Regions from separate parts of the Mesorhizobium sp. RCC_202 genome, predicted to be linked through region 1. Evidence: predicted binding sites of a transcription regulator. Region 1 holds the regulator's gene; each other region holds the start of a gene.
What was found. The regulator PhoB, encoded in region 1, activates phosphate uptake and scavenging genes when phosphate is short. The targets are predictions, from matches to a motif close to TGTCATNNANCTGTCAT.

Region 1 (10,457 bases):
TTGCCGAGGATGATCATGCCAAGCACCTCGTCCTGAGTGACGTCGCTGGTGCGGGCGGTGCCGACCACCTGACCGTTCTTCATCACGCAGACCCGGTCGGCGAGCTCGAACACGTCATGGATGTCGTGGCTGATCAGGAAGATGCCGATGCCGTCGGCCTTGAGCTGCTTGACCAGCTCGCCGACCTGCGCCGTCTCTTGCGGCCCGAGCGCAGCGGTCGGCTCGTCCATGATCAGGATGCGGGCATTGAACAGGATGGCGCGCGCGATCGCCACGGATTGCCGCTGGCCGCCCGACAGCTTCACCACCGGCTCCTTGAAGCGCTGGAAGCGCGGGTTGAGCCGGCCCATGACCTTGCGTGCCTCGGCCTCCATGGCGACGTCATCGAGCGTCCCCCAGGCCGTCATCAGCTCACGCCCGAGGAAGAGGTTGGCTGCGGCATCGACGTTGTCGGCCAGCGCCAGCGTCTGGTAGATCGTCTCGACGCCGTATTTCTTGGCGTCACGCGGATTGGAGATCGAAGCCTCCTCGCCGTTGATGAAGATCTGGCCAGCATCGCGTTTGTAGGCGCCGGACAGGATCTTGATCAGCGTCGACTTGCCGGCGCCGTTGTGACCGAGCAGCGCCATCACTTCCCCGGGAAAGAGATCGACGGACGCGTCGTCGACGGCGCGGATGCCGCCGAAGGCGATCGAGACGTTGCGCATGTCGACCAGCGGCACGCCTGCGGGAGCGGTTTGTTCAGCCATGAGACGTTCTCCTCCCTAAAAATTATGCTCGAGCATGATCTTGTCCGAAAACCGGGGTCCACTTTTCGGGATCATGCTCAGACGCGCTTGCGATACATGGTGTCGAGCCACACCGCGATGACCAGCACGGCGCCGACGACGATGCTTTGCAGCGGCGAGTCGACACCGAGCAGCACCATGCCGGACTGCAGCGATTGCATCAAAAGGGCGCCGAGCATGGCGCCGATGATCGTTCCCGAGCCGCCGGCGAGCGACGTGCCGCCGATGACGGCCGCGGCTATGACCAGCAGCTCATCGAGCGTTCCAAGCACGTTGGTGGACGAGTTCTGCCGGGCCGACGAGATCGCCGCCGCGATTGTGGCCAGCACGCCCATGATCATGAACACTTTCATGGTGATCCAGCGCGTGTTGATGCCGGCAAGGTTGGCGGCCTCCGGATTGCCGCCGATGGCAAAGACATAGCGGCCGAAACGGGTTCGGTTGCTGACGAAGGTCATGATCAGTCCGACGGCGATCGCCATCAGCACCGGGATCGCGATGCCATGCGCGATGAACAGGCCGCCCTCGGGCACGGTGATGTTGTTGGCGGCGGCATAGCGGTTCACGATGCCGACCGGCCAGGGGTAGGAATTGGCGAGCCACACCGCGCCCATGATAACCGCGCAGGTGACCGCGCCGAGCAGCGTCTCGGCCCAGATCGGACGCAGCGGGAAGCGGAAACGCTTGCGCTGCACGCGGCCGTTGGACAGCGCGAACACCACGGCGAGGCAAGCGACGATGCCGACGACCCAGCTCCATGTTGCGCCGATCGATCCGGCCGGCCCGCCGCCCATCAGCTGGAATGTCGCATCGAGCGGCGCAACGGTCTGGCCGCTGGTGACCCACCACGCGGCGCCGCGCCAGATCAGCAGGCCGCCCAGCGTGACGATGAAAGCCGGCACTTCGAGATAGGCGATGATGAAACCCTGGAAGGCTCCGATCAGCAGCCCGAGCGCAAGGCCGATGAGCAGCGCCAGGACCCATATCCACGGATTGCCGAGTCCGAGCCCGACGAACCGGACCAGGAAATGCACTTGCGCAAAGCCCATGATCATGCCGATCACGCCTTCGGCGGAGCCGACGGACAGGTCGATGTTGCGCATGACGATGACCAGCACCATGCCCGACGCCATGATGGCGACGGCGGATGTCTGCACCGACAGGTTCCACAGATTGCGTGGCGTGAGAAAAGTGCGGCTGTCGAAATCGAGCGGATTGACGCCGAGGCGCAGGCTGGAAATGACATGCAGCCCGATCCAGATGATCAAAAGGGCACCGACCATGCCGAGCATGCGGGTGTCGATCTCGGTCGCCTTGAGGAACCGGGCAAGCATGCCGAGTTCCGACGCGCGCGCCGTGTCCGCCTGGGGGTTGGACGTCGTGTCGGTCATGATTTCCTCCCGCCGGCTTGCCCGTCTGACGCGGATGCCGGAACCGAGCCTAGAAGCTATCCGCGTGAAGCGGAAACACAAATCTTTGAGAAAACGCCGCGGCTTTCAGGCCGCGGCGCCAGGATTTGATCGAACGTCGGCAAACTTACTTGCAGGCCGCGACGCTGCCGGCGGCGACGCCCGCGCAGACTTCGTCCTTCTTGATCCAGCCGGCGTCGATGACGACGTTGAGATTGTCCTTGGTGATGGCGACCGGGGTCAGGAACAGCGACTTGACGGTGTTGCCGCCGGGCGTCGTGAAGTCCTTCACACCGGCGATGTCGGTCATCTTCTTGCCGCCGGCCAGCTGCGACGCGATCTCGGCGGCGTTCTTGCCGAGTTCGCGCGCGTCCTTCCACACCGACACGGTCTGCGTGCCGAGCGCGATGCGGTTCAGCGCGGCGTGGTCGCCATCCTGGCCCGAGACCGGCACGGTGCCGGCGAGACCCTGCGCCGTCAGCGCCGCGACGACGCCGCCGGCAGTGCCGTCATTGGCCGCGACGACCGCGTCGACCTTGTTGTCGTTGGCGGTCAGGAACTGTTCCATGTTCTTCTGCGCGTTGGCCGGCAGCCAGCCGTCCGTATAGGCTTCGCCGACATTCTTGATCTTGCCCGAGTCGATAGCCGCCTTCAGCACTTCCATCGAACCCGAGAACAGGAAGTCGGCGTTCGGGTCGGAGCCCGAGCCCTTGATGAAGACATAATTGCCTTCGGGCTTCGCCTTGAACACTTCGCGAGCCTGCATGCGGCCCACTTCCTTGTTGTCGAAGGTCAGGTAGAAGACGTCCTTGTTCTCGATCAGGCGGTCGTAGCCGACGACCGGAATGCCTTCGTCCAGAGCCTTCTGCACCGCCGGGCCGATGGCGGAGGCATCCTGCGCCAGGATGATCAGCGAGTTGGCACCCTGCGAGATCAGGCTTTCGACGTCGGTCAGCTGCTTGCCCGGATTGGACTGCGCGTCGGCCGAAATGTACTTGTCGCCGGCGGCTTCGATCGCTGCCTTCATCGCGGCTTCGTCGGTCTTCCAGCGCTCTTCCTGGAAGTTGGACCACGAAACGCCGATCACCTTGTCCTTCGCCTCGGCGACCGACGCCAGCGTCAGCGACATGGCGACACCCGCCAGAATGGCGGCTGTGAATTTCTTCATAATATCCTCCCTGCGCCGTGCGGCGCGACCAGACTAGCCCGAAGGCCGGCACAAAGGCCCTTTTTTTCGAGCCTCAAAAAAATACTGATGCAGCGATGAGGTGCTGTCAACAGCGATTCTGATGGGATCTGATGGCGCATGCTAATTTTTTCGAGGCCCGCAATAAATAATGACACGACTTCGCGCTTCTGCCACTATCCCTAGCGCGTCAACGACGGCCCATGGCATGATCACAAGGCCGCGATGACCGGGAGGATTGAGAGAACGATGTCGGTCGGGATCCGCCACGACGACCTGCGCCGGCGCAACCGCGCCATGGTGATCTCGGCTGTGCGCAGGGCCGGCCAGCCGTCACGAACCGAGATCGCCGCCACCACCGGGCTGAGCCACTCCACCATTTCGGCGATCTCCTCCGACCTGATCGGCGAAGGCATCCTGACCGAAAGCAAGGCCAGCGAAACCACATCGCTGAAACGCGGCCGGCCACAGATCGGCCTGGCGCTGAGCCCCGAGGCGGCGGCCGTGGTAACGGTGGTGCTGTCGCTGAATTTCCTCTCCGTCGCCGTCATCGACTATTCCGGCCATGTCGTTGCCGAGGAACAGCGGCGGGTCGACACGCTGACCATGCCGCGCGACGAGCTGGTCGGCGAATGCGTGGCAATCGTGCGGCGCAGGCTGGAAGACCCCGACCTTGATGTCGGCAGCGTCGCCCGCATCGCCATGGGCATTCAAGGCATCACCGATTCCCACGCCCGCGCCATGCTGTGGTCGCCGATCACGCCGCTGACCGACATTGCCTTTGCCGACATTCTGGAAAAGGAATTCGGCATTCCCGCGACCATGGAGAACGACTGCAACATGATGGCCATCGCCCTGCAGTGGCGTGACCCGGCCCGCTACCGCGACAATTTCATCGCTATCCTTTTATCGCATGGCATCGGCATGGGCTTGGTGCTGAAGGGTGAATTGTTCACCGGCACGCATTCCTCCGGCGGCGAGTTCGGCCACATGATCCACCGTCCCGGCGGCGCGCTCTGCCGCTGCGGCCGGCGCGGTTGCGTCGAAGCCTATGCCGGCAACTATGCCATCTGGCGCGCCGCCATGGGAGCGAGCGAAGACGCCGAGCCGACCGATGTCGGCGACCCCGAAATGCGGGCGCTCGCGGCAAAGGCGCGGCTCGAGGACGGTCCGGAACGTGAAGCCTACCGGCGCGCCGGCGAAGCGCTTGGCTTCGGTCTCGGCAGCCTGTTCGCGCTGATCGATCCGGCGCCTGTCGCCATGGTCGGCGTCAGCGCCGCCGCTTTCGACCTGATCGAGCCCGCCCTGCGTGAGACGATCGCCCAGACCGCCGGCGGCCAGCATTCCAGGTCGATTTCCTTCGACACCGAGCCCAACGAATTGCCGCTGATCCGCGAAGGCTGCGCCATGCGCGCGCTGACCTTCGTCGACCAGGAGATCTTCGCGCCGGGCGGGCAGGCGCGGGCAGGCAAGCACGTCGCATAGGGCGCGAGTGCAGGCGCGGGGATATGCTGAGATTCAGGTCAGGCCGAGTCGAGAATGGTAGGTTCCGAGAACCGGAACGGAGCGTACTTTAGGTACGTGAGTACCGGAAGCGCAGGAAGCTGCCATTCGCAGGCCGGCCTCACCTGAATATCAGCATATCCCCTAGTCTTCCCTGATCGCGTAGCCCGCCCCGCGTATGGTTCTAATGACGTCCGGCATGCGGCCATTGTTGACCGCCTTGCGCAGGCGGCCGACATGCACGTCGACCGTGCGTTCGTCGATGTAGATCGTCTCGCCCCAGACATTGTCGAGCAACTGGCTGCGCGAGAACACGCGGCCGGGGTGACGCATCATGAATTCGAGCAGCCGGAACTCGGTCGGCCCGAGCCGGATCTCGCTCTTCTTGCGATAGACGCGGTGCGATTCACGATCGAGCACGATGTCGCCGACCTTGAGCACGCTGGACAGCACTTCCGGCTTGGCGCGCCGCAGCAACGCCTTCACACGGGCCATGAATTCCGGCGTCGAGAACGGCTTGACCAGATAATCGTCGGCGCCGGTGGAGAGGCCCCGCACGCGGTCGCTTTCCTCGCCGCGCGCGGTCAGCATGATGATCGGCAGCCGCTCGGTCTCCGGCCGCATCCTGAGCCGGCGGCAAAGCTCGATGCCGGAAACCGCCGGCACCATCCAGTCGAGGACGAGCAGGTCTGGCACATTCTCTTGCAGGCGGATCTCGGCCTCGTCGCCGCGGCTCACCACCTCGACGTGATAACCTTCGGATTCGAGGTTGTAGCGGAGCAGCACCCCTAGCGGCTCCTCATCCTCCACCACCATGATGCGTGGCGCGATCATTGGGTAACCTTTTCGTCAGGCCGCCGGTGCTGGCATCGCCGTCTCGTCCTGCTTCGGACGGTTGGCGGGCAATTGCGTGCCGGTCAGGACATAATAAGCGTTTTCGGCGATGTTGGTCACGTGGTCGCCGATACGCTCCAGGTTCTTGGCGCAGAACAAGAGGTGCGTGCAAGCGGTGATGTTGCGCGGATCTTCCATCATATAGGTCAGGAGCTCGCGGAAGACGGAGGTGTATTTGACGTCGATGCGCTCGTCGTCGTTGCGAAGCTTGGCGAGCGCAGTGGCATCGCCAGCCGTATATTCCTGGATAACGGCCTGGACCTGGATCAGCACCATCTGCGCCATGCCGTCGATCGAATGCGAGAGGTCGCGTGGCGCGGCGCTGACGCCGACGGAGCCGACTCGCTTGGCGATGTTCTTGGCGAGATCGCCGATGCGCTCGAGGTCGCCGGCCATGCGGATAGCGCCGACAACGCTGCGCAGGTCGTCGGCCATCGGCTGGCGCTTGGCAATCAGCGTTATGGCGCGGTCGTCCAGTTCGCGCTGCCGCGCGTCCATGATCGCATCGTCGGAGACGACACGCTGCGCCATCGCGTTGTCGGATTCAAGCAGGGCCCTGGTCGAAGCACCGACCATGGAACCGGCAAGATCGCCCATATCGATGATCAGCCGGCTTATCTGCCTCAGATCCTCGTCGAAGGAAGCGACGGTATGTTCGGCCATAATGATGTCCTCGTATGAACTCAGCCGAAGCGGCCGGTGATGTAATCCTGCGTGCGCTTCTCACGCGGCGAGGTGAAGATCTTCTCGGTACGGTCGAACTCGATCAGCTCGCCCAGATACATGAACGCCGTCTGCCGCGACACGCGCGCCGCCTGCTGCATGTTGTGGGTGACGATGACGATCGTATACTCGGCCTGCAACTCGTCGATCAGTTCCTCGATCTTGGCGGTCGACAGCGGGTCGAGCGCCGAGGCCGGCTCGTCGAGCAGGATGACCTCGGGCTTCACCGCCACCGTGCGGGCGATGCACAGGCGCTGCTGCTGGCCGCCGGAGAGGCTGAGGCCGCTCGCGTTGAGCTTGTCCTTGACCTCGTTCCACAGCGCCGCGCGCTTCAGCGCCAGCTCGACGCGGTTGTCCATCTCGGCCTTGCTGATCTTCTCATACAGCCTGACGCCGAAGGCGATGTTCTCATAGATCGACATGGGGAACGGCGTCGGTTTCTGGAACACCATGCCGATCTTGGTGCGAAGCAGGTTCAAGTCCTGCGAGCGATCGAGGATGTTCTTGCCGTCGAGCAGCACCTGCCCTTCCGCGCTCTGCTTCGGATAGAGCTCGTAGATGCGGTTCAAGACGCGCAGCAGCGTCGACTTGCCGCAGCCCGACGGGCCGATGAAGGCGGTGACGCTGCGCTCGGGCAACGACAGGTTGATGTTCTTCAGCGCCTTCGACTGGCCATAGTAGAAGTTGAGGTCCTTGACCTCGATCTTGGCCTTCTCGACGGTCGTGTCGACTGCGTTCAGATCGGTGGACAACATCGGTTTCATCTGTCCTCTCTGCGTCCGGTCAGGCTGCGGGCAACAATGCTCAGCGCGAGAACCGTCAGGGTGATTATGAGTGCGCCCGTCCAGGCCAGTTGCTGCCATTCCTCATAGGGGCTGAGCGCGAACTGGAAGATGGTCACCGGCAGGCTGGCCATCGGGGCATTGAGATTGCTCGACCAGAACTGGTTGTTGAGCGCGGTGAAGAGCAGGGGTGCTGTCTCGCCGGAGATGCGGGCGATCGCCAGCAGGATGCCGGTGACGATACCCGACATTGCCGCGCGATAGGCGACCGAGCGGATGACCACCCAGCGCGGCGCGCCGATGGCGGTGCCTGCCTCGCGCAGCGCGTTGGGCACAAGGTTCAGCATGTCCTCGGTGGTGCGCACCACGACGGGGATCACCAGGATCGACAGCGCGACGGCGCCGGCGATCGCCGAGAAATGGCCCATCGGCCGCACCATCAGCTCATAGACGAACAGGCCGACGATGATCGAAGGCGCCGACAAAAGGATGTCGTTGATGAAACGCACCACGGTGGTCAGCTTCGAGAACCGCCCATACTCGGCCATGTAGGTGCCGGCCAGAACGCCGATCGGCGTGCCGACGAGAATGCCGATGATGGTCATCACGATGCTGCCGTAGATGGCGTTGAGCAGGCCGCCGGCATCGCCGGGCGGCGGTGTCATCTCGGTGAACACCGCCAGCGATACGCCGGACAGGCCCTTGTAGAGCAGCGCGCCGAGGATCAGCGCCAGCCAGGCGAGACCGATGCCGGCGGCGATGACGCACAGCGCCATCATCACGCCGTTCCTGCGCTTGCGGCTCTGGTGGAGGGACGAGGCTGTCGACATGGATCAGGCTCCCGCGCGGCTATCGATACGCAGCAGCATGTAGCGTGCGATGGCAAGGATGACGAAGGTGATGAGGAAGAGGAGAAGGCCGAGCGCCACCAGCGACGAGGTGTAGAGGTCGCCGACAGCTTCGGTGAATTCGTTGGCGATGGTCGCCGAGATGGTCGTTGCCGGCGCAAACAGCGAGGCGCTGATGCGGTGCGCATTGCCGATGACAAAGGTGACAGCCATGGTTTCGCCGAGCGCGCGGCCGAGGCCGAGCATGACGCCGCCCATGATGCCGACGCGGGTATAGGGAATAACCACGCGCCGCGTCACTTCCCAGGTCGTGCAGCCGATGCCATAGGCCGATTCCTTGAGAACCGCCGGCACCGTGTCGAACACGTCCTTGGTGATCGAGGTGATGAAGGGCAGCACCATGATGGCCAGGATAAGCGAGGACGTCAGCAGGCCGATGCCGTAAGGCGGACCGGCAAACAGGCTGTTGAGGCCGGGAACGCCGTGGAACAGCCAGATGATAAAGGGCTGCACCGTCGTCTGCAGGAACGGCGCCAGCACGAACAGGCCCCAGATGCCGTAGATGATCGAGGGAATACCGGCCAGCAGTTCCACCGCCATGCCGATCGGGCGCCGCAGCGGACGTGGGCAAAGTTCGGTGAGAAAAATGGCGATGCCGATGCCGAGCGGCACTGCGACGATGATGGCGATCGCCGACGTGACGATGGTGCCGTAGATAGGCGCGAGCGCGCCGAATTTCTCCGTGACCGGGTTCCAGGACTCCGAGGTCACGAAGGAGAAGCCGAAAGTGGAAAGCGCCGGCCACGAGCCGGCAACCAGCGACACGGCGACGCCGCCGAGCAGCACCAGGACCAGTATCGCTGCGGCCTTGGTCAACCCGCTGAAGATCGCATCGGTGAGGGCGAAGCGCCTGACCGTGGCATCGCGCGAACCGCGGCCGGCCGGCATGGCTTCCTGGACAGCACTCATGTCAAGTCTGCTCTTTGGCTCGAGGAGGAAAGGAGCGCCGCGGGTACGGCGCTCCTTCGATGGTCTTACTCGCCAGCGTAGACGGGCTTGCCGTCGGCCTGGATGTCGGCCTTCCACGAGGTCTTGATCAGATCGACAACGCTGTCGGGGATCGACACATAGTCGAGCGCCTTGGCGGTTTCCTTGCCGTCCTTGTAGGCCCAGGCGAAGAACTTAAGTGCCTCGCCGGTGGCGGCGGCGTCATCCGGGGTCTTATGGATCAGCACCCAGGTCGAGGCGGCGATCGGCCAGGTGGTGTCGCCGGGCTCGTTGGTGATGATGACGTTGAAGTTCTTGGCATTCTTGAAATCGGCATTCGAAGCAGCCGCGCCAAACGACTCGAGCGACGGCTCGACCACCTTGCCGGCGGCATTCACCAGCTTGGAGTAGGAAAGGCTGTTCTGCTTGGCGTAGGCGTATTCGACGTAGCCGATGCCGCCGTCGGTCTGCTTGACGGTGTTGGCGACGCCTTCCGAACCCTTGGCGCCGACGCCCGTGGGCCATTCGACGGCGGTGTCCGAACCGACCTTGTCCTTCCAGTCCGGCGAGAGCTTCACCAGATAGTTGGTGAAGTTGAAGGTGGTGCCCGAGCCATCCGAACGGTGGACGACGGCAATCGCGGTCGACGGCAGGGTGAGGTTCGGGTTCAGCGCCTTGATCGCGGCGTCATCCCAGGTGGTGATGGCGCCGAGATAGATCTGGGCCAGCGTCTTGCCGTCGAGCACGAGTTCGCCCGGCTTCACGCCCTGGAGGTTGACGATCGGCACGATGCCGCCCATCACCATCGGGAACTGCACGAGGCCGTTCTTTTCGAGGTCGGCGTCGGACATCGGCTTGTCGGTGGCGCCGAAGGTCACGGTCTTGGCTATGACCTGCTTGATGCCGCCGCCGGAGCCGATCGACTGATAGTTGAGGCCGGTGCCGGTGTCCTTCTTGTAGGTGTCGGCCCATTTGGCGAACACCGGATAGATGAAGGTCGAGCCGGCGCCGGAAAGATCAGCGGCCATGGCCGCGGTGAGCGTAACGGTGGATGCCGCAGCCATTGCAATCGCAACGGCCGCCGAGCGGATGAAATGTCTCATATGGCCTGCTCCTGTTCGGAAGATGGTCTCTCGGCACCATTTCTGTCGGCGCCCGGGAGGGGCATAGCCTTCGATTATAACAGTCGCATGACAGTTTCATGTCAGCCCGGTAACGGCTGGACAGGCCTGTCCGAACAAGCCTTTCGCGGCCTTTGACGGGCGGCGGGAGTTTGTCGCCGGAATCAGCGACTTGTCTGACTTTTGGGCCAAAATTTATCCCGGCGGCCTGGTTGC
Region 2 (10,457 bases), on a different contig from region 1:
AAAGAGCTTCGAAGAAGCTCTGGCTGATCAGGACCTCCCCTGGGTTGGCCGTGGTGGACAACCTTGCAGTGACGTTGACAACGTCGCCGAACACCGCGCCGCGCGCGCGAATGACCGTCCCGAAATGCAATCCGATCCGGGCGTTCAAAGGCTCTTTCGCCAGTTGGCCGTCAATCTGGCAGACGGCCCTCAGCGCCGCTTCCGGTCTCTCGAACAGGCTGAGCACGTCATCGCCCTTCGAGTGAATGAAGTCACCGCCGTGCTGGGCGACGATCTCGCGTATCGCGTCCAGGCAATCCGAAACCTGCCGCAGGGCGGCATCGTCACCGATGTTCTCGTAGAGAGGCACGCTACCCACGACGTCAGCCAAGAGGACTGCGGTTAGAAGTCTTTCCTGATCCATCGACTCGTGTCCGCCAGAAAACGCGGCGTGTATAACATACCAAAGTCGACCTTGACTTATCACTTGTGCGCCAAGAGGCCGGGGCAGCTGCCTTGTCGCTATTCTCTTGGGCGGACAGGCATCCGCCTTCCCGCCAAACGGGTTATCGGCCTCAAAACAGCGGCGACAACGACGTTTCGTTTCCCTAGAGCGTTTCACCGTTTCACGGAAACGGCGAACCGCTCTAACTCTTTGTTTTTAGGCAATTCCGGACGGAAAACCGCTCTCACTTTTCCTGGAATTGCTCTAGCCCGGGCTGCCGGCCGCCGGATTGGCGATGACGGCGGCCCGGAAGCGAGCGACGAAATCGTCGAGCGCCTGCCGGTCCGCATCCGAGATCGCCCAGTAGGAAAAGGCGTCGTCGGTCCAGTGTACCAGGAAGAAGCCGCCGGCTGAGAGGTCGTCCGCCACCGGCATTGACTTGGCCTCGTTCTGGCGCGGTGCGGCCACCAGCGTGATCAGGTGCTCGTGGTGGCGATAAACCAGCGCCGGCATCGGCTTGTCGCCGATGACTTCGACGCGACCGCCGACCAGCGCATAGCCATCCTTGGCCATGTCGGGGGCGGCGGGCGAGACACCGAGACGACCGTCGAGCCATGGCTTCACCGTGTGGCGGTCGGACGACACGATGTCGACCGGGGTTGCGGCGAGCAGGCTGCGGCGATGGCCGTTGGCTACGGCGACCGCGAAACTGTCCGGCGCATTGTCGACCATCAGCCATTGCGTCGCGCCGCTGGCGAGAAACGCCGTCAATACGATCGACGCTGCCATCTGGCGCCAGTCGAAGGAGGCGAAGCGGCGCGCAGCGCGTGGCCGCATCTCGATCACCTTGCCTTGTTGTTGCTGTGCGGGCGCTTCCGCTTCCACGGTGTCGGCCTCGTCGGTTCCCTTCACCGCGGCGATGGCCGCGATGCGCGCCAGGAAATCGTCGCTGACTGCGGGACGCTGCACATTGGCGAGCGCGCCACGCAGCGCAACCAGCCGGGCATGCTCGGCGGCAAGGTCCGGATCGGCGGCCATGCGACGCTCGACGGCAAGGGCTGCCGCGGCGTCGAGCTCGCCATCGACAAGGGCGTGGATCATCAGCTTCATATCCTGCGGGTCTTGCGGCAATCCATCCTCACGCGGGCGATTTTCATGCGGGCTCATGATGGCGCCCTCCAAGTTCCGTCATCAAAAGACCGCGGGCCCGCGCCAGCCGCGACATCACCGTGCCTTGCGGCACGCCGAGCATGGTGGCGATCTCGCGGTAGCTGAGACCGTTTATGTCGCGCAGCACCACCGTCTCGCGAAACGCTTCCGGCAGCCCTGCGATCGCAGCCTCTACAGCCGCCGTATTCGCCTTGGCGATCAGCACCGCTTCCGGGCTGTCCGCATCATTGTCTGGCAACGGCGACACATCGTCGAGGTCAGCGAGATCGCCGACCGCGACAACGGCGCGCGGCCGGTTGCGCGCCATCCATGTGTAGGAGGCATTGCGCACGATGGTGAGCAGCCAGGCGCGGGCATTGCCGCCGGAAAAGCCGGCAATGCCGGCATGCGCCTTAAGGCAGGCCTCCTGCACCACGTCCTCGGCATCGGCCGTATTGCCGGTCAGCCAGCGGGCGAGCGACAGCGCGTCGCCGAGATGCGGCAGCACCACTTCGGCAAAACGCGCGGCCAGGACCTTTTCGCTCAACACCGTTCCACCGTCAGGCGCTCCCGCCAGGGGCTTGCTGCCATCCTCAGATGGCGCTGACCTGTCCCTGCTCGTGCGGGCGAAGATCGCGACTGCAGGCGAAGGCGCCTGCTTCGGGGGAGGTGAAGGCATTGGGGTCACCGGAGTCAAGGGTCTCGGAAGCAAGTGGCGCCTCGGAAGAGAACGGCGCATCGCTGGCTGCAATGAGATGCTGGCCGTCATGGTCGTAAATCTCGATGGTTGCGATCGGCACGGATCAGGGCCGGCGGCGCGGTGGGATGGCCCAGAATATATGCGCCCAGCTCATGCGCTCCAAAGGACGGCAATGGCTGATGCCCTCGCCCGCTTCGGTCGCAATCCTATTGTTTTCATGCCGCTTCATGTTGGTCTCCTGCTGCCGCGCACATCCGGCGCATGCCCTGAAGACCAGCGGACCCGGCTGTTTATTCCCGGCCGCCGGATTTTTTCGCTCACGCTAATGTGATCGCTTTTTGCGGGGACCGAGTTCGGCCGTATTGGCTTTTGTTATCCGGCTCACGCTTGGCCGGTGGCCCGTATGATATCAATTCATCCGGTTTTCAGCGGAGGGGACCCGTGCCGGATATCAGCTCAGGCAAGCCATTGCCGTGGACGACGTTCAGGGTCATTGCCGCCCTGCTGATCGTCACCTTCGTCTACCGTCTGTGTATCCCTTCGCATGAGTATGACAGCCGCGGTGTCGTCATTCTCGACATCGTACTGAACATCGGGCTGCTCGTCGGACTCTGGGGCACGAGACGCACGCTGAGCCAACAGGGGCCAAACGACGACCGCTGGAAAGTCGGCGCGCCCTTGTATTGGGCGGCGCTGATTTCCGGCATCGGCCTGCTGATGATCCGCTTCACCAGCAATTCCGCATGGTGGACCGGACATCTCATGTACAGCTTGTCCTGATTCAGGCCGCGCAAGGGCAACCGGTCGGGCGGCCAGGAACAAATATCAGAGCGGTTCGACGATTCTGAACCGCCCCGGATAAAGCCGTCCGCTACTGTGCTGTCCAGCCGCCATCCATCGGCAGCGTCGTGCCGGTGATTTGCCTGGCGGCGTCCGAGCACAGGAACAGCGTCAGCGCGGCGAGTTCCTCGACGGTGACGAACTCCTTGGTCGGCTGCGCGGCGAGCAGCACATCGTGCTTGACCTGCTCCTCGGTCATGCCGCGCGCCTTCATCGTGTCGGGGATCTGCTTTTCGACCAGCGGCGTCCAGACGTAGCCGGGCGCGATCGCGTTTACCGTGATGCCGTTTTGCGCCACTTCCAGCGCCACCGTCTTGGTCAGACCGGCAATGCCATGCTTGGCCGAGACATAGGCCGATTTGAACGGCGAGGCGACCAGCGCATGCGCCGAAGCGGTGTTGATGATGCGGCCCCATTTGCGGCTCTTCATGCCGGGCACCACCGCCTTGATGGCATAGAAGGCGGCCAAAAGGTTGATGCGGATGATCGCTTCCCACTTGTCGTCGGGAAACTCCTCGATCGGCGCGACGTGCTGGATGCCGGCATTGTTGACCAGGATGTCGAGGCTGCCGAAGGCAGCTTCGGCATCGTGGACCATCGCGGTCACCGCCGCGCCGTCCATCATGTTGGCGTCCGAGTAGCGGCACCTGACGCCGAAATCCTTCTCGATGCCGGCCCGCTCCTGCTCGATCGCCGCGGCGTCGCCGAGCCCGTTGATGGTGACATTGGCGCCCTCTGCGGCAAAGGCGCGGGCGATGGCCAGGCCAATGCCACTGGTCGAGCCGGTGACGAGCGCATTCTTCGAAGACAGGGAACCCATGGGAGATCTCGCGACAGGAGGGAAGGACTATCAAAGGCACATAGTTTGTGCGCCGCAGCATGACAATGCCACAGGCATATGTCGGCGCTATTACAGTCCAGCAAAGGCTTTGCCGGCTTTCGAACGTGCCTGTCGCGGTGCTGACACGGCACTGTCATGCTGCCATGCAACATATTTCCCAGCGCATTCGCGCGGGGTCATTTCAAGCTGTTTGGGGGCACCAGAATGGAAATCGCCGACGTCGTGAAGCGCGCCTATGCGATGCCGCTCACCAATCCGTCCTTCCCGCCCGGCCCCTATCGCTTCTTCGACCGCGAATACGTCATCATCACCTACCGCACGACGCGCGAGGCGCTCGAAGCGGCGGTGCCGGCGCCGCTTGAAATCGACGAGCCGCTGGTCAAATACGAATTCATCCGCATGCCGGATTCGACCGGCTTCGGCGACTACACCGAGACCGGCCAGGTTATCCCGGTGCGCTACAAGGGGCAGCATGGCGGCTTCGTCCATTCCATGTATCTCGACGACGACGCGCCGATCGCCGGCGGCCGCGAGCTGTGGGGCTTCCCCAAGAAGCTTGCCAGCCCCAAGATCGTGCATGAAGGCGAAGTGGTGGTCGGCACGCTGCACTATGGCAGCGTGCTCTGCGCCACCGGCACGATGGGCTACAAGCACCGCGAGGCCGACCATGACCAGGTGCTGGCGTCCCTCGCGGCGCCCAATTTCCTGATCAAGATCATCCCGCATGTCGACGGCAGCCCGCGCATCTGCGAACTGGTCCGCTACTACCTCACCGACATCACGCTGAAGGAAGCCTGGACGGCCCCGGCCGCGCTCGATCTCAGGCCGCATGTCATGGCCGATGTGGCGAAACTGCCTGTGCTCGACATCGTTTCGGCCGTTCACTTCAAAGCCGATCTGACGCTGGGCCTCGGCGAAGTCGTGCATGATTACCTCGCTGACCACAGCCAATCCGCTGCCGGCGCGACAAAGCTGGAGAAAGTCAGTGCTTGAGCGCAACCGCAGCACGGCAGCCGCCGCCACCATCGAGGAAATCACGGCTCAGTATGACCGCATCGCGCTGGTGTTCCAGGGCGGCGGCGCACTCGGCGCTTATCAGGCCGGCGTCTACCAGGCGCTCGCCGACGCCGGTTGCGAGCCGACATGGCTCTCCGGTGTTTCGATCGGCGCCATCAACGCCTCGATCATCGCCGGCAACGAGCCAAGCCGGCGCCTGCAGCGGCTGGAGCAGTTCTGGCAGACGATCTCGGGCCGCAAGATCTGGTCCTATACGCCCGAAGGCGACATCTATCGCGATATCCGCAACCAGACCTCATCCTTGATGACGATGACGATGGGCCAGCCGGGTTTCTTCAAGCCGCGCAATCCCAATCCCTGGCTCCAATTGTCGGGAGCGGACGGCGCCACCAGCTTCTACGACACGGCCGAGTTGAAGGACACGCTGGAGAGCCTGATCGACTTCGACGTGCTCAACGATGGCAAGAAGCGCCTGAGCGTCGGCGCGGTCAACGTCAGGACCGGTAATTTCGTCTATTTCGACACCGACAAGGTCCGCATCGGGCCGGAGCACATCATGGCCAGCGGCGCGCTGCCGCCGGCCTTCCCGTCGATCCGCATCGAGGGCGAGTACTATTGGGATGGCGGCATCGTCTCCAACACGCCGCTGCAATATCTGCTCGACCAGGAAGAGGACCGCTCCTCGCTGGTGTTCCAGGTCGATCTGTTCAGCGCTCGCGGCGTGCTGCCGCGCGGCATGGCCGACGTGCTGTCGCGCCACAAGGACATCATGTATTCGAGCCGCACGCGGCAGAACACCGACAATTTCGAGCGCATCCACGCGCTGAAGATGAAGCTGCTCGACGCGCTGAAGCGCGTGCCGCCGGAGCAACTCAAGGACGGCGAGAAGGAATTGATCGCCGACTATTCCAACGCCGGCGTCGTCAACATCGTGCACCTGATCTACCAGCACAAAGGCTATGAAGGCCACGCCAAGGACTACGAGTTCTCCGGCACCTCGATGCGCGAGCATTGGGAAATGGGCCAGGAAGACACGGAACGCACGCTGCGCCACAAGAAGTGGCTGATGCTGCCCAAAAATGTCGAAGGCGTCGCCATCCACGACCTGCATCGGGAAGACCCGACCTGATATTTTGCGTCGGGCAACGGGCTTCCTGAACACGGGCATTGCACGAAACGAATCCTTCGCCGGCTTCGGTCAGACCGACACTGCGCATCGTGCGCGTATCGCGCGCTTCCCGACACGCGCCCTTGAGAAGGCGCACCGTTTCGCCGATCCGATAGAGTCACCCCTGACTGCCCGGCAGAAACTGCGGTGCAGGGCAACGCCTGAATGTCTCCATGCCGCCGAGCACAATCTGCCGGGACTGTGAAGCCCTTCTTCACAGCCTATCAACATTATTGCGGATAGCCGCTTGTCGAAAGCGGACGTACATCCGGGGCAGCAACTACGCCAGGCTCAATGGAGTGCCGCCGATGACCGCCGAAGCTGGCTCCTCTACCATCGCCCCGTCGCGTGACGCCTGGCGCGGCCTGCTCTGGTTTGCGCCGCTCACGGCGCTTTGGCTACTGACGATCTTCAATTGGCCGGCGATCCCGGCCAGCGGCGTTCCGACCACAGCCCACCAGCTCGCGGCCCACGGGCTCATCGCGCTGGGACTGTGGCTCGGCCTTGAACGCACGGACCTGACGCATGGTCAACGCAGCGCGACCTGGTTGGCGATCATGATCCCGGACACGCTGTGGTTCGCCATCGCCTGGAGCGCCGCGATCAATGGTGTCTTCCATTCGGACGCCGCATCTTTCCCGGTGTTGCCGTCGGCGATCTTCCTGCCGGTGATCGTCGGAGCGCCGCTGTTGTTGTTCTCGAAGCGGATCGGGCAGGTGCTCGATGCGATGCCGGTGGGCTGGCTCGTCGCGGTTCAGGTCTACCGCGTATTTGGCAGTTGGGCTATCGCGGCCTGGCTGCACGGTTCGCTGCCTGGCGTGTTCGCACTGCCGGCAGGCATTGGCGACATGCTGACCGGGCTTCTGGCGTTGCCAGCGGCGATCACAGTGGCGACCGGCACAGCGGAAGGGCGGAGAGCTGCTGCTTTCTGGAACATCCTCGGCCTTGCCGACTTCGCTGTCGCGGTCACCATGGGCATGATTACCTCGCCAGGCCCGTGGCAGTTGATCGTTCCTGATGTGCAGACCATCGGCGCTGGCAATTACCCGGGTGTGCTAACTCCTGCTTTCGTGGTGCCAGGCTCAATCCTGCTACATGTGTTGTCGCTGCGCCAACTGAGCCGCCGCGGCAGGGCGGATGTTGCGCAGCAATAGCAGAGGCGAATTCCGCATCAGCGCCGACCGGAACGGGGTGATCCTCGGGCGAGCCGGAAACATGACCTTCGGTGTTGCGAAGCGCGTCGCGCGTGGTGCCGGCTATCTTCCCAGGCAAGCAGTGTCAGATCCGTTGCGTGGTTCATCGCCGCCACTCATGCCTGCGCCAAAATGAAACGGCGCCAGAACTGGCGCCGTCGATATTTACAGCCGAAACATGAACCGCCGCTCAGAACACCTGGCGGAAGATGATGAACAGCGCGAAAGCGAGCGCGATCGAGCAGGGCAGCGTCAGCACCCAGGCCAGCAGAAGGTTGCGCACGGTCGACCATTGCAGGCCCGAACCGTTGGCCGCCATCGTGCCGGCAACGCCCGAGGACAACACGTGTGTGGTCGACACCGGCAGGCCGAAGCGGTCGGCCATGCCGATGGTGATCATCGCCACCAGCTCGGCGGCCGCGCCCTGGCCGTAGGTCAGATGGCTCTTGCCGATCTTTTCGCCGACGGTGACGACGATGCGCTTCCAGCCGACCATGGTGCCCAGGCCAAGCGCCAGCGCGACGGCGACCTTCACCCAGAGCGGGATGAACTTCGTCGCATTGTCCACCGCCTTGTGATAGTCGGTGACCGCCTTCAAATCGGCGGCCTGCATCGGCAGCAACTGCTTCTTGTCGATCAGCTTCAGCGCTTCGCCAATCAGGTAGATGTCGTTACGGGCGTTGCTGACCAGGTCGGTCGGAACGTTGTCGACCGAGGCATAGGGCTGCAACGAAGCTGTCGTGTTGTGGATATAGGTCTGCAGCGCGACAGTCGTTTGATCGCTCCAGGTTTTGGTGCGCACAGCGTCCTGAACGGCGGCCTTGGCAGCAGCGGCATCGGCAACGGTGACGCCAGGCTTGACATATTTGCCCAGCGCCGTCTCCACGCTGACCGAAGCCGCCTTATAGGTTTCAAGATAGTTGATGTCGGGCGTGCGATTGAGCGCATAGGCGGTCGGCACGACACCGATCAGGATCAGCATGATCAGGCCCATGCCCTTCTGCCCGTCATTGGAGCCATGCGCGAAGCTGACGCCGGTGCAGGTGAAGATGAGCAGCGCGCGAATCCACCATGGCGGCGGCGCGTTGCCCTTCGGCGCCTCGTAGAGCGCCGGATTGCGCACCAGGAGCTTCATGGCATAGAGCAGGACGAAGGCGGCGAAGAAGCCGACGATCGGCGAGACCAGCAAGGTGATGCCGACATTGGTCGCCTGACTCCAGTCGACGCCACTGGTGGCGCTGCCGGCCGGAGCCATGAACTGGTTGGCAAGGCCGACGCCGATGATCGAGCCGACCATGGTGTGCGAGCTCGAAGCCGGCAGGCCGAGGAACCAGGTGCCGAGGTTCCACAGGATGGCCGCGACCAGAAGGGCGAACACCATAGCGAAGCCCGAGGACGAGCCGACCTGCAGGATGAGTTCGACCGGCAGCAGCGAGAGGATGCCGAACGCCACCGCGCCGCTCGAGGTCAGGACGCCGAGGAAATTGAAGGCGCCCGACCACATGACGGCGAATTCGGCCGGCAGCGAACGTGTATAGATGACGGTGGCGACCGCGTTTGCGGTGTCGTGGAAGCCGTTGACGAATTCGAAGCCCAGCGCAATCAGAAGCGCAATGCCGAGCAGAATCCACGGCACGGTCTTGGCGACCGCCAGATCGTTGCTGAGCGCATAACCGACATAGATAATGCCGACGAGCACAAGCACGCCGAAGGCCGGCAGGAACCATTTGGCACCGCCTGATTGATGCAGGGGATGATCCGGTCTCGGAATCCCCGCCTCGCTGGAAACTACGTCCACCATTGTCCCACTCCGTTTGCATGCAGCAAAGAACCGAAGAGGACGCTATGTCCGTAGGATGAAGCTGGTGTGACGCTCTTGACCAGTTTGGTCACTACCAAACCCGTTTGGTGACCTAACCGGCTATCTTCAGGAGAGCGGCCACCAGGAGCTTGTGCTCATCGGGCGAAAGCACATCGGAATCGAAAAGATTCATGCTGCGCAGCCCCTCGATGGCCAGGAAGCACACCAGCAACGACCCGAGAGCGTCCGTCTCTTCCTTCAGCCGTTCGAACAGCTGTCGTTTGAACGCCTTTATCGGTGCCAGGAAGTCGGGATCCTCGGCAATGGCCGAGAACATCCATGACGCGGAAGGCTTCGGTTGCTCGCAGTCGTCGGCCGACAGTTTAATATAGGCCGATAGCACGCTCTCGTCGCCGTTCTCGGCGGCGCGTGCTTCCAACGCCTTCTGGAAATCCTTGAGATAACGCTCTACCAGCCCCTGCATCAGCTTGGCTTTGGTCGGGAAGTTATAGAGCAGGCCGCCCTTCGACACGCCGGCACGGGTCGCGACCGCTTCCAGCGACAGGCTTCCCGGCCCCGCCTCGCGCGCCACATCGGCCGCCGCGGCAAGGATTTTGTCGCGCGAATTTGCCTTGCGAGCTCTCATCACGCCTCCCCGTACATTAGCTTATGCGGAATTGACAACACCGTCCAGACGGTACAGTAAAGCGCCCGCCGTTTGAAATCGGGACTTATCGTGGGTATGTGTCCCGGCATCGATTGTTTTGCCGGTTGCCGGCTCGAGGGGACTGTCCGTGAAACGCTTTTTCATCATCACCGGATTCTTGGCGTTGCTCGTCGTGGTGTGCGTCGGCATCGTCGGCTTCAACCTGTTTCGCGACAGCGCGATCAAGCAGTTTTTCGCGACCATGAAGCCGCCGGCCGCGACCGTCTCGACCGTTACCGTGAAGCCCTCGGAATGGACGCCTGGCGTCGAGGCGATAGGCACCGTCAATGCGGTGCACGGCGTCGACCTGACCCTCGAGACCAGCGGCATCGTCAAGGACATCCTCTTCCACGCCAACCAGAAGGTCGCCGCCAACGCGGTGCTGGTGCAACTCGACGACGCCGTGGAAAAAGCCGATCTGTCGGCGCAGAAGGCCCAGGCCGCCTCGGATCAGGCAGCACTCGCCCGCGCGATCGAACTGCAGCGGCGCGGCGTCGGCACCGACGCCACGCTTGACGCGGCGCGGGCCGCGGCGGACGCTTCGGCCGCGCAGGTTATCAAGTTGCAGGCGGTGCTCGACCAGAAGCAATTGTCCGCGCCCTTCAACGGCACGGTGGG
Region 3 (10,457 bases), on a different contig from region 1:
GCCTCGACCACCACGCTGATCACCGAAACCGGCAGCCCGGTGACCATCGGCCCGAACCGCGCCTGCCCGACGCCGATCGTGCCGCTGTCCACCGATTTCGACCAGCTGCGCACCGCGGCCGCGCAGATGAGTGAATGGAACGGTTCCGGCACCAATGTCTCGGAGGGTCTGGCCTGGGGCATGCGGGTGCTGTCGCCGCAGCCGCCCTACACCGACGCTTCGCCTTACAAGACGCCGGGCGTCACCAAGATTGTGATGCTTCTGACCGATGGCGAGAACGTCGTCTATGGCGCCTCGAACACGCCGCAGAAATCGGACTACACATCCTACGGCTATCTCGCCAGCGGCCGCTTCGGCTCGGAGAACCAGACGTCGGCGGCGCGCAATGTCGACGGCTGGACCAAGGATGTCTGCACGCAGCTGAAAAACCAGGGCGTCCAAATCTACACCATGGTGCTGCAGGCCGACACCGCCGCCAACCGCTCGCTCTACAGCGGCTGCGCGTCCGACCCGAGCGACTACTACGCCGTCGAGGACCCAGCCAAATTGCCGAACGTCTTCCAGACGATCGCCAACAAGTTCTCGAGGTTGCAGCTTACGAATTGATGAGTGTGGCGCGCGTGGCATGAGAGCGGTGATGGCGGAGTAGTTCCGCCGCGACCGTTGCCATGTAACACAGGCACTTCCGTGCGGGCATCGCAGAAATGCCTATCGGGTTGTCGGTCTGGGTGACCTTCAGCCTAAAGTTTGCGAGCGTCAGAAATGTCCGCTTTGCGCCTATTTAGGACATTCAGGATATAATCAGCGCTCCCCAAAGCGGACCAATCTTATTCCAATTGGCTCAGAGCCATCAGCCCGCGCAGATATGCGATTGGGAGCCCAAGGTCTTGCCGTTTTCCGCGGTAGAAATAACCCTGACCGATTAGGATGGCTTGGCGGCCTGTCCGGCGACCAGAAACCATGCGACGCGATCCGGACGCAGCAGGGAAGCAAGAACGCTGGAAATCCGGACCGCGGGAGACGCCAGTACAGTGTCAGCGCTCAGATGCGCTTTGATCTTCGACCATTCGGCCACGAGATCACGGACGCTGAACACGGTGTGGCCTATGTTTAACGAGAAGTTCGTCCCGTCCTCGATAAGGCCTGCTCCGAATGTGCTGAAGTCGGTGGGGACGAAGATGTTGATGTTTATGTGGTCGAAGCCCTTCATCGCACCGTCGGCGATATAACCGAGCCCGCTTCGGTCCATGACCAAAAGCACCGCTGGCAAGAGGCTCGTCGGATTCGCCAGAATGTTTCGAAAGTCATCGCAACGCCCGTCGGCAACGGCAGTCAGAAACCGTAGCGCGTCCTCGCCATTCAGCCCCGGAGCGGCGATCCGCCCGCCCCGTTGATGAAGAATCCTGAGCAGCAGGCCAGAAATCGATTCCATCTCCTCTTCGCAGCCCAAGACATCGGCGGCACCCGCAAAAGACACGTAGAACGGGGTCATCTCGTCAGAAACTGGCACGATCGAATTACTGTAATGCGCCATTATCAGGCGCACGAGGTCGGCCGCCTTCGGAGCGATCACCGCTGTGCTCTCGCCGGACATAGTCTGGATGTGCGCCGCGGCACCGAGCCAACCCAGGATGCTCATCAGCCGCAGCGGCAGGAAGTAGAAGTCGGCAATGCCGCCGTCCTTCGAGAGCAACGCATAGGTGCTTTCGGTAAAGTCGGCCAAAAGCTGATCGGTCCCCTCGCCAATCGACGCAACGACCTCTTTCGATAGTTGCATGATGGCATCGGCGCAGTGCGTGCTGGAAACCGCCATTGGCAGAAGCGCGACCGCGCACGCAGACCGGAGTCTGGCAACGTCGAAGTGATCGCCCGTTGCAGCAATGCGGGCGCCGAAGGTCGCGGCCAACCCCATTATGAAGGCGGAAGCGACCGCGGGCTCGTCCTCTAGGTTTGCGCAGACCGGCTGGACGACATCCAGAAACCGCTCGGCGTCAAACTCTCTGGTGAGCGACAGGTACTGCTCCCAGAGTGCATCCGACGCGGCGCGGATATGCTCGTTGCCTGCGCCGTCCGAAGCCAGATCCGGGAACGTCTCGCTGATGTGTGCACTACCTCCGGAGAAGCGAGGATTCTTAGCGAGTTGGGAAATACCGAAGAGATTGATCCCCCAGCAGACTGGGGACTGGCCTGTGCCATGCATCAGCCTTGACACGACTTGTCCGACCTCAACTAGGTCAAACGACGGTCGGGTGGTCTGAACGGGTGTTTCTCCTTTCAGGCACGACATCAGCGCGCTCGTGCAGTGCCCGGTTCCATCCGATTCTCCTGCATATTCGTCGGAACCCGCCGCCGCCAGGATCGAAATGGCCAATGATCCTGCCTTCCCAATCACATTAGGGTTGAGCAGGACGCCGATGTCATGGACGACCCCGCCCGCGTGGCAGGCGTCGATGATCAGGTTGGTGTGACGGATCTTTGCCTCGGTTATCCAGCCGAAGAGCTGTGGCATCGACAGCGCGTTCAGCGACATCCTGCTGACGTCGGTATCCTTCAGACAGAGAAAGTAGGCGTTGTCCTTCACGCCGCCGTGTCCGGCAAAGAAGAACGTCAATTCCTCGATGGGCGGGCCGGAGAAGAGTGCGGCTTCGATGGTCGATCGCAACTCCGCCATCGTCGGCGACAGTAGCAGCTTAGACTGCGCCTGATCGTACTCACCCCAGTTCTTCGCCGCGAGGTGCTCGAAGATTGTCGCGGCGTCGTTCTCCGCGCCCGCAAGGGGCTGGAGGGGCGGATTGTCGTAGACGTCGCAACCGATGGCGATCAGCACTCTCAAAGCGAGTCTCTTTCCCAAGCCGGAGGAAATTTCGCATGTCGCTCGCTTTCCCGCTGTCTGGCGAGTTCGGACTTCTCGGCCTTCACCTGTTCGATGCGCTCGGTGAACTCCGGTCCCTGCGCTTCGAGATCAGCTATGGTCTTTTCGAAGCGTTCTCGTCCCATGTGAAATTGCGGCAGACTGACCTGGCCATTCTCGTCAATGCCAAATTCGATCATCTCAAGGGCGGCTAGGAAGGCCTCGGCAGGAGACTGCCCCGGGCCGACGACAACTGTATTTCCCGATTTCTCGGTAGACTGGCTGATCGTCTGGTAAAGGGAAGCTTGGAACTGCGTCGTCAGCCCCTCGACCAAACGGTTTCTCGCCTCAACGAACTTGGTAAGGTCGTGATTGACGATGTCGTTGAAGTGGGACAAGAACTCGAAAGAATGCGCCTGCATTTCGCCGGCGTCGTCGCCGTGCTCCGTAGGCTTTGTCTTCCACATTCGGCCATGCTGGAATTTCTGCGCATTCCGGGGGGAGATGAGTTCGTCGCGCCGCTTCTGCAGCTCGGCCGCAACTTGTTTGGTGAACGCCTCGTTGAATTCCTTGATGCCGCTGCGGTATCTGAATGGCGTCACTTGGGGACTCGTGGTTGCGGTGGTGTTCACATCGATATAATCGTGAAGCTACGTCCGGACAACGTTGCGGATTTGACGATTCCGAGGTGAAAGGCGCGCCAATAGCATGTTGCCCACAGCATCTTCGAGATGCCGCGCTTCTTTCAAAAAGATCGTCTTAGAGGGCTATCGAGTAGACGAAGTTATTTTCTTCTTTACCCCGTGCGGCGCACCGTTCGAGACTCGGACCTCTATTTTCTCGCACGTCTGCTTTCTGATTCTGCACCCGAAAAGCAGACAGTCTCGTAACGGCCCCAATAAACGCCATTCAATCACTGCTTCGGCGATGATCTTTAACAGGCAGATCGGCCAGTTTGTTTGACCGACCTCTGAATGCTTGATGGTCTGATGGTTCACGGCAACGGCGCTGATTGATTGGCCCCAACTGTCCGCCGGGCCCAACCGCCGCTCGCCTCAACTCGTATGCGCGACGAGCTTGTCTACCGTCTCGGGGAAGAAATCGGGCGCCGAGTTCCGTTTGCCGAACATCATGTCGTACTGGATGAGCCGGAAATCGTTGATCTTCGGGTCGATCTGCTTCTGCCGCGCCCAGTCCGGCGTCGCTTCGCCCGTCGGCGACAAAAGCAGGTTGCGGTCGACCACGCGGTAGTGTTCGCGCAGCGCGCCGAGGAAGCCTGTGTAATAGGGGTGGGTGATGCCTGCCGTGGTCAGGATGTGGTAGGGCAGGAAGGCCGGGCTCACCGAGCCGATGTTCTGGACCGGACCGGAGCGGTTCGACCAGATCACCAAGGGCGTATCGTGGTGATCGAGTGCTGCCTCGGCCGTCGGCTCCTTGCGCGGCGCGACATTGTCCTTGAGAAAGCCGGTCTCGACATAGACCGGCCCGAGCGGCGGCAAATGATCGCCGAAGAAGGCGAGGATGGTCGGCCGCTGGCGCTTCTTTGCCCATTCGACCAGCCGCTGCAGGCCATGGTCGGCGTCGGCCGAGCCTTCGGCGTAGGAGAGCAGCGATTCCCGCGCCCAGGGGCTGATCTGCGCGTCGACCGTATGCGTCGGATTGCTGTAGCGATAGGGTTCGTAGGGCCCGTGGTTCTGCAGGCTGACCGCAAAAAAGAACACCGGGTCGTCGCTGGCATCGGCCTCGCGGATGATCTCGTCGGTCATCGCAGCATCGGAGGCCAGCGGCCCGCGCTTTTCCATCGGCGGCAGCGTCTCTTCCGACTTGAAGTCCTTGAAGCCGAAATCGGCATAGACGGCGCCGCGGTTCCAGAACCAATTGGTGCCGGGATGGATGGCGCGCGCATTATAGCCTTCGCTTTTCAGGAAGGTCGCCAGCGACGGCGTCGGCGTGCGCACATATTGCTGGTAGGGAATGGAGCCCGCCGGCAGGAAGGCGTTGGAAAAGCCAGTCAGTGCCTCGAATTCGATATTGGCGGTCATGCCGCCGAATTCGGGCGAGAACATCGAGCCGGAGCGCAAGGCGCGCACCGTCGGGATCGGATCGGGCTTGATGGTGACGCCGGGAAGCTGCGTCGGATCCCAGAAGGATTCGCTCATCACCACGATGATATCGGGTTTTTCGTCAGGCACGGAAGCCGCGACATCGGGACGTTGGATCGCCGCCATGGTCTTGTCGGAATAGCCGGGCGGCGCCGAGACATGCGCCATCGGCACGTTCATCGCGAAGGCCAGCGCAAAGCCGTTGGACGCGTAGTTTTCCTTCTGGTCCCACATGATCGGAATGATCTGCAGCCGGTCGCGCGTCCACGAGAAGGTGGCGTAATCCATGATGGAGACGAAGAAGGCGAGCAGCGGCACGGCCAGCGCCAGTCGTGCCAGGCGGCCCTTGCGACTGAGGATCGGCACGCGCCGGCGCCACAGCCGCCAGCCATAGACCAAGAGCGTCAGGCCGCCGACGATACCGACGACAAGCATTACGGCGGTCCATGGCCGCTCGCGCACCAGAAGCGGCATCAAGGCCATGATCTGGCGGGCAAACAGAAAATCCGTCGGATAGAGCGGATCGCCGAGATAATGCGATTTCTGGTGGCCGACAAAGGCCAGCGCCAGCGTCAACGGCGCCACGATCATCAGGTTCTGGTAGCTGCGGCCGAGGATGGCGTCCAAACCGACCATGACCAGCGCGAAGACGATGATCGTGGTCCAGCCCGGCTTGAAGGGTTGCAGGAAGAAGTCGACCGTGCCGAAGAAGTCGCCGCGCACGATCCATTCGACGGCAAACACAAGCAAGGCCGAGGCAAGCAGTGTCGCCAGGCCGTAACGCACGGTTGGCCAAGGCCGGCCCGGCAGATAGCCGGTGGACGGATCGTCTTCCAAAAACTGCGGCACGGGCTTGGCCGTGCCTTTCCTGATCCTTGCCACTACTTCCCCCAGCCCCCGCAACGCGCCTTCCACGCGCGTCACGGTTCTGTCATCGAATTGTCACGCGAAGCTAGCGCCTGTTGCGGAAATAAGAAGAGCCAGCAAACTAAACGTGAGCGGTTTTCATCAGGTGTGATCGCCAAAAAGCCTTTTGGAACAGGTAGTCAGCCGGTTTTGTAGGTTGAAATAGCGGCGGAATGGACTTCCACGGGCTTGACTTGGCCGTCCGCCTTGCGCCAGAGGCAAGGAAAACCAGCCTCTGGAGAGACCAAAATGGCCGTCGCGTTCACTTTTCCGGGCCAGGGCAGCCAGGCCGTCGGCATGGGCAAGGACCTTGCCGATGCGTTCCCCGAAGCGCGCCGCGTGTTCGAGGAAGTGGACGCGGCACTCGGCGAGAATTTGTCGAAGCTGATCTGGGAAGGGCCGGAAGAGACGCTGACGCTGACCGCCAACGCACAGCCGGCGCTGATGGCGGTGTCGCTGGCGGCGATGCGGGCGCTGGAAGCGCGCGGCTTTTCGCTCAAGGACAGGGTCGCCTATGTCGCCGGCCACTCGCTGGGCGAATATTCCGCACTTGCCGCGGCCGGCTTCGTCTCGGTCGGCGATGCGGCGAAGCTGCTGCGCACGCGCGGCAACGCCATGCAGGCCGCGGTGCCGGCGGGCGAGGGCGCCATGGCCGCCATCATCGGCCTGGAGCAGGCCGATGTCGAAGCCGCCTGCGCCGAGGCCGCCAAGGGCTCCGTCTGCCAGGTCGCCAACGACAATGGCGGCGGCCAGCTGGTGATTTCCGGCGCCAAGGCGGCGGTCGAGCTGGCGGCGAAGCTGTGCACCGAAAAGGGCGCCAAGCGCGCGCTGATGCTGCAGGTTTCGGCTCCCTTCCATTCGGCGCTGATGGCGCCGGCCGCCGCCATCATGCGCGAGGCGCTGGCCGGCGTGGCGAAGCGTGGGCCTGTGGTCCCGGTCGTGTCCAACGTCACCGTGACGCCGACCAGCGATCCGGAAGAGATCGCCCGGCGCTTGGTCGATCAGATAACCGGCCGCGTGCGCTGGCGCGAAACGGTGGAATGGTTCGGCGCCAACGGTGTGTCGAGCCTCTACGAAGTCGGCGCCGGCAAGGTGCTGTCGGGCCTGGCGCGCCGCATCAACCGCGACATTACCACCGGGGCCGTCGGCACGGCGGCGGACGTCGAGGCGGCGCTGGCCGCGTTGGGGTGACGGGCTGGCGATTTGACGGCACCTGTGGCAAGGGTGCGCTCTGAGATCAGGAGACAAAAATGTTCGAACTGACCGGCCGCAAGGCGCTCGTCACCGGCGCATCGGGAGGCATCGGCGAGGCGATCGCCAGGGTGCTGCACAGCCAGGGCGCCATCGTCGGCCTGCATGGCACGCGCGTCGAGAAGCTCGAGGCGCTGGCCGGCGAGCTCGGCGATCGTGTAAAGCTGTTTCCGGCTGATCTGACGAACCGCGACGCGGTCAAGGCGCTGGGCCAGAAGGCGGAAGCCGAGCTCGAAGGCGTCGACATCCTGGTCAACAATGCCGGCATCACCAAGGACGGCCTGTTCGTGCGCATGTCCGACGCCGACTGGGATTCGGTGATCGAGGTCAACCTGACCGCCGTGTTCCGGCTGACCCGCGAACTGACCCATCCGATGATGCGCCGCCGCCATGGCCGCATCATCAACATCACCTCGGTGGTCGGCGTCACCGGCAATCCGGGCCAGACCAATTACTGCGCCTCCAAGGCCGGCATGATCGGCTTTTCCAAGTCGCTGGCGCAGGAGATCGCCACCCGCAACATCACCGTCAACTGCGTCGCCCCGGGCTTCATCGAATCGGCCATGACCGACAAGCTCAACGACAAGCAGAAGGAGGCGATCATGGCTGCGATCCCGACCAAGCGCATGGGCACCAGCGTTGAAGTGGCGTCGGCCGTCGCTTATCTCGCCTCCAACGAAGCAGCCTATGTCACCGGCCAGACCATTCATGTGAACGGTGGAATGGCGATGATCTGAGGTAAGGCCGGGCGCCTGTGAAAACAGCCATTTCGGCTTGGACGCCCGGCTTTTTTCGTGTAATGCGGCCCGCAACCCGGCGGTTCGGGCAAAAACCGGTCCTGTGGCGTTGCGTTTCCCGCAAGACCATCTTTCAGCTTGATTAGCGGCATTCCGCCCGCTAACGAAGATAGACAACATAAGACGAGGATTGCCCCAAATGAGTGACACCGCAGAGCGCGTCAAGAAGATCGTCATCGAGCATCTGGGCGTCGATGCCGACAAGGTGACGGAGCAGGCGAGCTTCATCGACGATCTGGGCGCGGACAGCCTCGATACGGTCGAACTCGTCATGGCGTTCGAAGAAGAGTTCGGCGTCGAGATTCCGGACGATGCCGCCGAGACGATCCTGACCGTCGGCGATGCCGTGAAGTACATCGACAAGGCCTCGGCCTGAGCCTTTCCGCAGGCATCACCGGGGGAGGACCTGCGATGAGGCGTGTCGTCGTCACGGGCCTTGGCCTGCTTTCGCCGTTTGGCATGGGTGTCGAGCACAGCTGGCGGGAATTGCTTTCCGGCCGCAGTGCCGCCCGCCGCGTCACCGAATTCGAGGTGGACGATCTTGCTTGCAAGATCGCCCATATCATTCCGCGCGGCGACGGCTCCAACGGCACCTTCAATCCGGAAGCCGTGCTTGAGCCGAAGGAGCTGCGCAAGATCGGCGACTTCATCCTTTATGGCATCGCGGCCGCCGACGAGGCGCTGGCCGATTCCGGCTGGAAGCCCGAGACGCATGAGGATCAATGCGCCACCGGCGTGCTGATCGGCTCCGGCATCGGCGGCATCGACGGCATCGCCGAAAATGCGATGATCCTGAAGGAACGCGGCCCGCGCCGCATCAGCCCATTCTTCATCCCCGGACAGATCATCAACCTGGTCTCCGGCCAGGTCTCCATCCGCCACGGGCTGAAGGGCCCGAACCATGCGGTGGTCACCGCCTGCTCGACCGGCGCGCATGCCATTGGCGATGCCGCCCGGCTGATCATGTGGGGCGACGCCGACGTCATGGTGGCCGGCGGCGCCGAGGCGCCGGTCACCCGGCTGTCGCTCGCCGGCTTTGCCGCATGCCGGGCGCTTTCCACCGACCGCAACGACGCGCCCGAAACCGCTTCGCGTCCTTATGACCGCGACCGCGACGGCTTCGTCATGGGCGAAGGCGCCGGCGTGGTTGTCCTGGAAGAACTGGAACACGCCAAGGCGCGCGGCGCCAAGATCTATGCCGAGGTCACCGGCTATGGCCTCACCGGCGACGCCTATCACATCACCGCTCCGGCCGAAGACGGCGACGGCGCGTTCCGCTGCATGACGGCGGCGCTGAACCGCGCCAAGCTCACGGCGGCCGACATCGACTACATCAACGCGCATGGCACCTCGACCATGGCCGACACGATCGAGCTCGGCGCCGTCGAGCGGCTGGTCGGCAATGCCGCCTCGAAGATATCGATGTCGTCGACCAAGTCGTCGATCGGCCATCTGTTGGGCGCCGCGGGTGCGGCGGAAGCGATCTTCTCGATCCTCGCCATCCGCGACAACATCGCCCCAGCCACCATCAATCTCGACAATCCCGAACGCGAGACGGCGATCGATCTCGTGCCGAACAAACCACGCCAGCGCCAGATCGATGTCGCGCTGTCGAACTCCTTCGGCTTTGGCGGCACCAACGCATCGCTCGTGTTCCAGCGTTACAGTGGCTGAGCAGCCAGGCAGGGCATCCCGGCAAAATTGCGCAGCGGTTTTCCGCCCGGGATTGCCCAAAAACAGACAGCTGACCGGCAGTCCGCCAACTGCCGTCATTTTTGCCAAATTCGCCCCTAGCTTTGCCGCGGGGGATTCGTTGCAAGATCAGACGGTAGGGCCATGAACACAAATCCAGGCGGCGGCGGGGATTTCGGACGGCAAGGCACAAAGGGGCCCATCGTGCCCAAGACGGCGGCCGAGGCGCTGCGTCCGGAGGCCGGCACACCACCGCCGCCGTCAAAGCGCTCGCGTGCTTCGCGCAGCCAGGTCGTCGTGTTCCTGAACTTCTTCCTCTCCGTGGTCATCCTGCTCGTGCTCGCCTCGGGCGCCGCGCTTTATTTCGGCATGCAGGCCTTCACCGAGGCTGGTCCGTCGGCCAATGGCGACACCTTCATGATCAAGCCGAACACCGGCGTGCAGGAGATCGCCGATCAGCTCGAGCGTCGCAATCTGATCAGCGATGCCCGCATCTTCAGGATGGGCGTGCGCGCTACCGGCAATGAAACGGCGCTGAAGGCTGGCGAATATGCCATCAAGCCGCGCGCTTCGATGCGCGACATCATGGATCTGTTCAAGAGCGGCAAGTCGGTGATGTACTCGCTGACCATCCCGGAAGGGCTGACGGTCGAGCAGGCGCTGCAGCGGGTCGCCGATCAGGAGGCGCTGACCGGCGCCATGCCGGCCACCTTGCCGCCGGAGGGCAGCATATCCACCGACACGCTGCGCTTCACCCGTGGTGCCACCAGGCAGCAGATGATCGACAAGCTGGTTGCCGACCAGAAGAAGCTGGTCGATGATGTCTGGTCGCATCGCGCGCCCGATCTGCCGATCGCC

Region 2: the regulator PhoB is predicted to act here: its motif matches at 4,075-4,091, upstream of AB6802_RS25505 (acetoacetate decarboxylase).
Region 3: the regulator PhoB is predicted to act here: its motif matches at 5,883-5,899, upstream of AB6802_RS24175 (LTA synthase family protein).

What each region holds. Positions count from the first base shown of each region.
Region 1 covers NZ_JBFUPO010000022.1:25,821-36,277, reverse strand. The annotation lists gene AB6802_RS29910 (ATP-binding cassette domain-containing protein) at 1-749, opposite strand, end outside; gene AB6802_RS29905 (sugar ABC transporter permease) at 827-2,179, opposite strand; gene xylF (D-xylose ABC transporter substrate-binding protein) at 2,325-3,365, opposite strand; gene AB6802_RS29895 (ROK family protein) at 3,633-4,868, shown strand; gene phoB (phosphate regulon transcriptional regulator PhoB) at 5,031-5,720, opposite strand; gene phoU (phosphate signaling complex protein PhoU) at 5,736-6,443, opposite strand; gene pstB (phosphate ABC transporter ATP-binding protein PstB) at 6,464-7,267, opposite strand; gene pstA (phosphate ABC transporter permease PstA) at 7,264-8,115, opposite strand; gene pstC (phosphate ABC transporter permease subunit PstC) at 8,119-9,102, opposite strand; gene pstS (phosphate ABC transporter substrate-binding protein PstS) at 9,168-10,223, opposite strand.
Region 2 covers NZ_JBFUPO010000013.1:27,884-38,340, reverse strand. The annotation lists gene AB6802_RS25540 (adenylate/guanylate cyclase domain-containing protein) at 1-403, opposite strand, end outside; gene AB6802_RS25535 (anti-sigma factor) at 689-1,591, opposite strand; gene AB6802_RS25530 (sigma-70 family RNA polymerase sigma factor) at 1,578-2,120, opposite strand; gene AB6802_RS25525 (hypothetical protein) at 2,167-2,373, opposite strand; gene AB6802_RS25520 (hypothetical protein) at 2,446-2,604, shown strand; gene AB6802_RS25515 (hypothetical protein) at 2,715-3,053, shown strand; gene AB6802_RS25510 (3-hydroxybutyrate dehydrogenase) at 3,145-3,933, opposite strand; gene AB6802_RS25505 (acetoacetate decarboxylase) at 4,159-4,947, shown strand; gene AB6802_RS25500 (patatin-like phospholipase family protein) at 4,940-6,100, shown strand; gene AB6802_RS25495 (MFS transporter) at 6,448-7,293, shown strand; gene AB6802_RS25490 (inorganic phosphate transporter) at 7,523-9,133, opposite strand; gene AB6802_RS25485 (TetR family transcriptional regulator) at 9,246-9,779, opposite strand; gene AB6802_RS25480 (efflux RND transporter periplasmic adaptor subunit) at 9,928-10,457, shown strand, end outside.
Region 3 covers NZ_JBFUPO010000011.1:137,248-147,704, forward strand. The annotation lists gene AB6802_RS24160 (pilus assembly protein TadG-related protein) at 1-606, shown strand, start outside; gene AB6802_RS24165 (caspase domain-containing protein) at 923-2,833, opposite strand; gene AB6802_RS24170 (hypothetical protein) at 2,830-3,453, opposite strand; gene AB6802_RS24175 (LTA synthase family protein) at 3,907-5,835, opposite strand; gene fabD (ACP S-malonyltransferase) at 6,109-7,050, shown strand; gene fabG (3-oxoacyl-[acyl-carrier-protein] reductase) at 7,110-7,847, shown strand; gene AB6802_RS24190 (acyl carrier protein) at 8,047-8,283, shown strand; gene fabF (beta-ketoacyl-ACP synthase II) at 8,319-9,581, shown strand; gene mltG (endolytic transglycosylase MltG) at 9,744-10,457, shown strand, end outside.